Regions from separate parts of the Weizmannia sp. FSL W8-0676 genome, predicted to be linked through region 2. Evidence: a T-box and tRNA genes for the amino acid it is inferred to sense, from the RefSeq annotation. Region 2 holds a T-box; the other holds one or more tRNA genes.
The links. A T-box is a leader RNA that pairs with one kind of tRNA and senses whether it is charged. The one in region 2 lies ahead of tyrS (tyrosine--tRNA ligase), so its partner is inferred to be a tRNA-Tyr.
Positions count from the first base shown of each region.

Region 1: it encodes a tRNA-Tyr, which carries the amino acid that the T-box ahead of tyrS (tyrosine--tRNA ligase) is inferred to sense. The anticodon was not compared.

Region 1 covers NZ_CP151954.1:2,438,805-2,442,187, reverse strand. The annotation lists rRNA gene NST20_RS12160 (23S ribosomal RNA) at 1-682, shown strand, start outside; rRNA gene rrf (5S ribosomal RNA) at 859-974, shown strand; tRNA gene NST20_RS12150 (tRNA-Asn) at 981-1,055, shown strand; tRNA gene NST20_RS12145 (tRNA-Ser) at 1,060-1,149, shown strand; tRNA gene NST20_RS12140 (tRNA-Glu) at 1,163-1,234, shown strand; tRNA gene NST20_RS12135 (tRNA-Val) at 1,246-1,321, shown strand; tRNA gene NST20_RS12130 (tRNA-Met) at 1,331-1,404, shown strand; tRNA gene NST20_RS12125 (tRNA-Asp) at 1,417-1,492, shown strand; tRNA gene NST20_RS12120 (tRNA-Phe) at 1,511-1,586, shown strand; tRNA gene NST20_RS12115 (tRNA-Thr) at 1,591-1,666, shown strand; tRNA gene NST20_RS12110 (tRNA-Tyr) at 1,675-1,756, shown strand; tRNA gene NST20_RS12105 (tRNA-Trp) at 1,765-1,838, shown strand; tRNA gene NST20_RS12100 (tRNA-His) at 1,847-1,922, shown strand; tRNA gene NST20_RS12095 (tRNA-Gln) at 1,930-2,001, shown strand; tRNA gene NST20_RS12090 (tRNA-Gly) at 2,005-2,079, shown strand; tRNA gene NST20_RS12085 (tRNA-Cys) at 2,085-2,158, shown strand; tRNA gene NST20_RS12080 (tRNA-Leu) at 2,168-2,249, shown strand; gene NST20_RS12075 (YetF domain-containing protein) at 2,491-2,703, opposite strand; gene NST20_RS12070 (hypothetical protein) at 2,752-2,955, opposite strand; gene NST20_RS12065 (LLM class flavin-dependent oxidoreductase) at 3,329-3,383, shown strand, end outside.
Region 2 covers NZ_CP151954.1:2,121,902-2,125,284, forward strand. The annotation lists gene NST20_RS10455 (sigma-54-dependent Fis family transcriptional regulator) at 1-428, shown strand, start outside; gene tyrS (tyrosine--tRNA ligase) at 529-1,788, opposite strand; T-box leader at 1,929-2,127, opposite strand; gene fdhD (formate dehydrogenase accessory sulfurtransferase FdhD) at 2,341-3,150, opposite strand.

The DNA.
Region 1 (3,383 bases), 320 kb from region 2:
GTGGGAGACAGTGTCAGGCAGGCAGTTTGACTGGGGCGGTCGCCTCCTAAAAGGTAACGGAGGCGCCCAAAGGTTCCCTCAGAATGGTTGGAAATCATTCGCAGAGTGTAAAGGCATAAGGGAGCTTGACTGCGAGACTTACAAGTCGGGCAGGGACGAAAGTCGGGCTTAGTGATCCGGTGGTTCCGCATGGAAGGGCCATCGCTCAACGGATAAAAGCTACCCTGGGGATAACAGGCTGATCTCCCCCAAGAGTCCACATCGACGGGGAGGTTTGGCACCTCGATGTCGGCTCATCGCATCCTGGGGCTGTAGTCGGTCCCAAGGGTTGGGCTGTTCGCCCATTAAAGCGGTACGCGAGCTGGGTTCAGAACGTCGTGAGACAGTTCGGTCCCTATCCGTCGCGGGCGCAGGAAATTTGAGAGGAGCTGTCCTTAGTACGAGAGGACCGGGATGGACGCACCGCTGGTGTACCAGTTGTCTTGCCAAAGGCATCGCTGGGTAGCTATGTGCGGAAGGGATAAGTGCTGAAAGCATCTAAGCATGAAGCCCCCCTCAAGATGAGATTTCCCACAGTTTATACTGGTAAGATCCCTGAAAGATGATCAGGTTGATAGGTCCGGGGTGGAAGCGCGGCGACGCGTGGAGCTGACGGATACTAATCGATCGAGGACTTAACCAAATAGAAAAGTGAAGGCCGCCTTGAAAAAGGTGCGCTGGAGCTAGACAATTCTCAAAGTTAGAAGTAAAAACGCATTCTCCGTTTACAGTTTTTTCTCCCATCCGGTTTTCAGGGAATCACATAATTCCTGTTGATAAGAAATGAAAACTTTGTTATAATGATTTTTGTCATTAAGGTCCGGTGGCGATGGCGGAAAGGTCACACCCGTTCCCATCCCGAACACGGAAGTTAAGCTTTCCAGCGCCGATGGTAGTTGGGGGTTTCCCCCTGCGAGAGTAGGACGCTGCCGGGCTTGTATTCCGCAGTAGCTCAGTGGTAGAGCAATCGGCTGTTAACCGATCGGTCGTAGGTTCGAATCCTACCTGCGGAGCCATCATGGAGAGCTGTCCGAGAGGCCGAAGGAGCACGATTGGAAATCGTGTAGGCGGCTAAAAGCTGTCTCAAGGGTTCGAATCCCTTGCTCTCCGTCATGATCCATATGGCCCGTTGGTCAAGCGGTTAAGACACCGCCCTTTCACGGCGGTAACACGGGTTCGAATCCCGTACGGGTCATCATTATAACTGGAGGATTAGCTCAGCTGGGAGAGCGTCTGCCTTACAAGCAGAGGGTCGGCGGTTCGATCCCGTCATCCTCCACCATTTTATCATCGCGGGGTGGAGCAGTCTGGTAGCTCGTCGGGCTCATAACCCGAAGGTCGCAGGTTCAAATCCTGCCCCCGCAATTTACATATAAAGGTCCCGTAGTGTAGCGGTTATCACGCCTGCCTGTCACGCAGGAGATCGCGGGTTCGATTCCCGTCGGGACCGCCATCCATTTTACATAATTGTGGCTCGGTAGCTCAGTCGGTAGAGCAAAGGACTGAAAATCCTTGTGTCGGCGGTTCGATTCCGTCCCGAGCCACCATTTGGCCGGTCTAGCTCAATTGGTAGAGCAACTGACTTGTAATCAGTAGGTTGGGGGTTCAAGTCCTCTGGCCGGCACCACGCAATATGGAGGGGTAGCGAAGTGGCTAAACGCGGCGGACTGTAAATCCGCTCCCTCAGGGTTCGGCGGTTCGAATCCGTCCCCCTCCATTTTTTAAAGGGGCATAGTTTAAAGGTAGAACAGAGGTCTCCAAAACCTCCAGTGTGGGTTCGATTCCTACTGCCCCTGCCATTATGATGGCGGTTGTGGCGAAGTGGTTAACGCACCGGATTGTGGCTCCGGCATTCGTGGGTTCGATTCCCACCATCCGCCCCATATTTATTGGGCCATAGCCAAGCGGTAAGGCAACGGACTTTGACTCCGTCATGCGCTGGTTCGAATCCAGCTGGCCCAGTATGCGGAAGTAGTTCAGTGGTAGAACATCACCTTGCCAAGGTGGGGGTCGCGGGTTCGAATCCCGTCTTCCGCTCCATTGATGGCGGCATAGCCAAGAGGTAAGGCAGAGGTCTGCAAAACCTTTATCACCGGTTCGATTCCGGTTGCCGCCTCCATCATATCATGCCGGTGTGGCGGAATTGGCAGACGCGCACGACTCAAAATCGTGTTCCTTCGGGAGTGTCGGTTCGACCCCGACCACCGGTATAATAGCATCACATTGAAAGCTGATGCCAAATGGAACGCTTCTCAAGATAAAGAGAAGCGTTTTTTTATTGCAATTATATTATTGAAGCCGAGGCCAATTTAAGTGGCTGCTTGAAAGCGTACACTTGTGAGTATCTATAGTTGTTTAACTTGTACAAAAAGGGAATTGATCTAATAAGAAAGGTTTGGAAATACTATCTTAGATTTTCCTTTTATAATGAGAACAGAACTGGGCAGCCTACTATTTACTAGGGTTGTTTTTTCTTTTTTTTACCGTAATCGTCCCATCTTTTTCAAGATAGGCCTGGTCAATTTCATCAAGCAAAAATACGCCCTGCTTTCTCAATAACTCCGACAGTTGATTCATATCAATTTTATTTTTTTTCAGTACGACTTTGTTAATTTTTCCTTTATCGATAATCACCGTTTTATCCCCGATAAGGAATTTTTCCAGTTTATCATAGCGATAAATGAGGATGTCAAAAATGATTTTAATGATGACCTAAACAGAAAGCATCACAAGAATGTAGTACCATTTTACACTTGAGTCATAAAGGCCGTTGCCGACGATTTCAGACAGCATTATGCTCCAGATGAAGTCGATTGGCGTAAGGTTTGAAATGCTTTTGGCGCCGGTACATTTTAGACAAAAAATGAGCGCAAGAAAGCCCATAATCAATTTTAATAAGTCCATGCCAATTTGCATCGCTAACCCCCTCCTTTAAAAGGTCCGGTTTTCTCTCGATTGTTCACTTTTACGGGGCTTTCCAACGATTGATCCAGTTATGCATACTGCTTCAACAAGCAGTCTATTTTCCATTTCGCCAACTTCATGAAGTTTGGATACCAATGCTCTTTCTGCTGCTTCTATTGGGAAGCTTGTACCCGAAACACCCAACGCCCATGGGTCCGATCATACGAGCACTGTTTTTCATTGCATTTTCCCTTAATTTCAGTATCATAAACGAACGTTCTCATCATTGGGATACACCGGACAGGTTAGGCAAATCATTTTGTTTTGGGAATCTGTTATTTTACAATAGATCTATCTTCACGAGTAGAAGGAAAGGAAGCGGACAATGGGTAGTCAAAAAAAGTTGAATGACGTTGCATTTTCGGTTTTAGATTTGATCC
Region 2 (3,383 bases):
CATTAAGGGTGCGCACAGACGATATTCCTGTCCTCGCCCGCTACTTTCTGAAACAATTTGCCGTCCAGTACAAGATGCCTGAACCGGAACTCGCCCCTGATGCCCTTTCTTTCCTGCAAGCGTATCATTGGCCAGGGAATGTCCGGGAGCTCCGGAATTTAATGGAACGGATGGTGATCCTATCAGAAAAGCCGTTTATTGACCGCGCCTCCCTTCTCCGCTTTTTCCAGGGAAATGAAACCCAACCGTCCGGAAGTGCCATCCCGGAAAGCGGCACTTTGCCTGTGGAAAAAGAAAATATGGAAAAACAGCTCATTGAAAAAGCATTGCGCAAAGCAGGCGGGAACAAATCCGCCGCAGCAAAAGAACTTGGCATTTCAAGGGTCACCCTGTATCAGAAGCTGAAAAAATTTGGAATTGGGAGCTGACTTCCCCCGCCGGGAAAAACGAAGAAGGGCAAGCCGCGATCGGAGCAATAAAAAAGGGATGCACATTTCAGGCATCTTCATTGTGCATCCCTTAATATCCTCAATGTTTAATTAAAAAGTATTTTTTCTTCCCTCTTCTAATAACGGTAAATTCGCCGCCGATTTTGTCCTTTTCCTGCAACACAAACCCGAGATCCGTTACGCGGTCACCGTTTACGTAAATGGCGCCGTTTTGGATATCTTCGCGTGCCTGGCGTTTTGACGGGGAGATTTTGGCGGCAACGAGCAACTCCACAAGCTGCTTTTGTTCTTCGCTTTCAAGCTGGAATGACGGAACATCTTTAAATCCCTGCTTCATTTCTTCAGCCGACAGTTTCTTCACATTGCCGCTGAACAATGCTTCTGTAATATTCAAAGCCTGCTGCAATGCTTCCTCCCCATGGATCAGTTTTGTCATTTCCGCGGCCAGCGTTTTTTGGGCTTTGCGGAGATGCGGTTCGGTTTCAACCGATTTTTCCAGCTCTTCGATTTCTTCTTTTGGCAAGAAGGTGAAGTACTTCAAGTATTTTACGACATCGAGGTCAGCCGTGTTGACCCAGAACTGGTAAAACTCATATGGCGATGTTTTCTCGGCATCGAGCCAGACTGCGCCGCTTTCTGTTTTCCCGAATTTTGTGCCGTCCGCTTTTGTGACAAGCGGAATGGTAAGCCCGAAAGCTTTTTCTCCTTCCGGTTCGAGCTTGCGGATCAGCTCAAGGCCGCTTGTAATATTGCCCCACTGGTCGCTTCCGCCGATTTGCAGGCGGCAGTTGTATTGTTTATACAAGTTAAAGTAATCGACGGCCTGGAGGATTGTATATGTAAATTCCGTAAACGAAATACCGGTTTCAAGCCGTGATGCGATCGTGTCTTTTGCAAGCATGTAGTTGATGCCGATATGCTTTCCGTAATCACGCAGGAAAGTAACGAGATCCATCGAGCCGTGCCAGTCATAGTTATTGACCATGATAGCGCCTGACTCGCCGTCAAAATCAAAAAAGCGTTCCAGCTGTTTTTTCAATGCTTCGCCGTTTTGCTTGACCTTTTCAACTGTTAACAGCTTTCTTTCTTCCTTCTTGCCGCTCGGGTCGCCGATCATGCCGGTTGCCCCGCCGAGCACGACAATCGGCCGGTGTCCCGCTTGCTGGAAACGGCGCAGCGTCAGGTACGGGAGCAGATGCCCGATATGCATGCTGTCGCCTGTCGGGTCAATCCCGCAATACAGGGTCACTTTCCGGTTTTGAAGCAACTCCGCGAGCCCTTCTTCGTCTGTCTGCTGGTAAACAATTCCCCGCCATTTTAAATCTTCGAGTAAATCCATTTCAAACCACTCCTTTTGTGCCATTTCAAATGCCGGCAGCATTCAGGTTCCAGCGCCCGGCTTATATCCGGCGATAATGGGCAGGAACCTGTTGCTGCCTTCTTTTTCCTGTAAAACAGAAAAACGCCCCTCCGCCAAAACGAAGGGACGATTGTATCGCGTTACCACCCAACTTGAGAATTGCTTCTCCACTCATTTGGATAACGGCTGGGGGCCGTCTGCCGTATCCGGCAAAAGCTCCGGGGTGTAATTCGCCGCCTGCCTGTACCGGTTCGCACCATCCACCGGCTCTCTTGTATGCAACAACAGGAAGCTACTTGATCCTTTCGACGCTTCATTCATCAAATTGTAAGTTATTTTTACCATATACATTTTGAAATGTCAACCTTGCCAAGCAGGCTGCACCAGCGCTTTCTTCAAATTCGGTAATGCCCATTTTAACCTTTCCTCATCCGGCAAAGGCCCTGTTCCGTCCCGAAGCACGCCTTCCAGCGTGTCTTCCCGTTTTCTTCCAACCCAAACCGTGCCTTTCCGATCGTATACACCCGGCAATCACCGGGCATGGGCGGCAACACCGGCAATCCGTTCCGGGCAGGTGTAAATATTCATCGACCCGCCGCGGATAAAGCCGATCGTGGTAATGCCGAGTTCTTCAGCGGATTCCAGGGCGAGTGTGGTGGGTGCCGATTTCGATAAAATCACCTCGCAGCCGATTTTCGCTGTCTTCAATAAAATTTCCGAGGAAATGCGCCCGCTGAATGCAAGGATTTTCCCTTTTGTGGAAACCTGATTTTTCAAACAATATCCGTAAATTTTATCAAGCGCGTTATGGCGGCCGATATCCATCCGGCTGACAAGGATCCCGCCGGCATCGCACAGTGCAGCATTATGGACGCCCCCTGTTTTTTTAAACACTTCGGCATTCTCCTGCAATGCTTCCATCAGCCGGAAACAATCATCAACTGTAATCCGGACGTGCACACCGTCCATTTTTTTCGCCGCCAGAGCATCATTGACAAAAACAAACGCCTGCCTGCTCATTCCACAGCAGGAGGTGATATAACGTTTATTTTGCAGCTGTTCGTAATAAGGATTAAGATGATCGGTCCGGACATGGACGAATCCTCCTTTTTCATCCGTCCAGATGTCGCGGATATCTTCATAGCGCCGGACAACCCTTTCCGACACAAGATAACCGACCGCCATGTCCTCGATATATTCAGGTGTGCACACCATCGTCACCCATTCCTGCCCATTCACTTTTAATGTCACCGGGAATTCCGTTGCGACTGTATCCAGCGCCCGTTCGAGCCGCCCGTTCTTGAAACGGAGAATTTCCCTCTGCGTGTCCACATTTTTCATGGGTTCAACAGCCCCCTATCTATAATGTTTTATTTTAAAGGAATCAGATTAAAAACAAAAGCCGCCCGCTCAAATAGGCAAAACATTCTGATGGTTTGTTCATTTTTGCATCAGATGCTAGAATAAAAAAGAGAATGGTAGTTTTATTTTTGCAAAGGTTTGGTATAAGTAACAGAGTTGCCGGTTTTTTGTATTCTTTTCTGAAGGCCTGCCTTCATTGTTTGCAAAAGGAG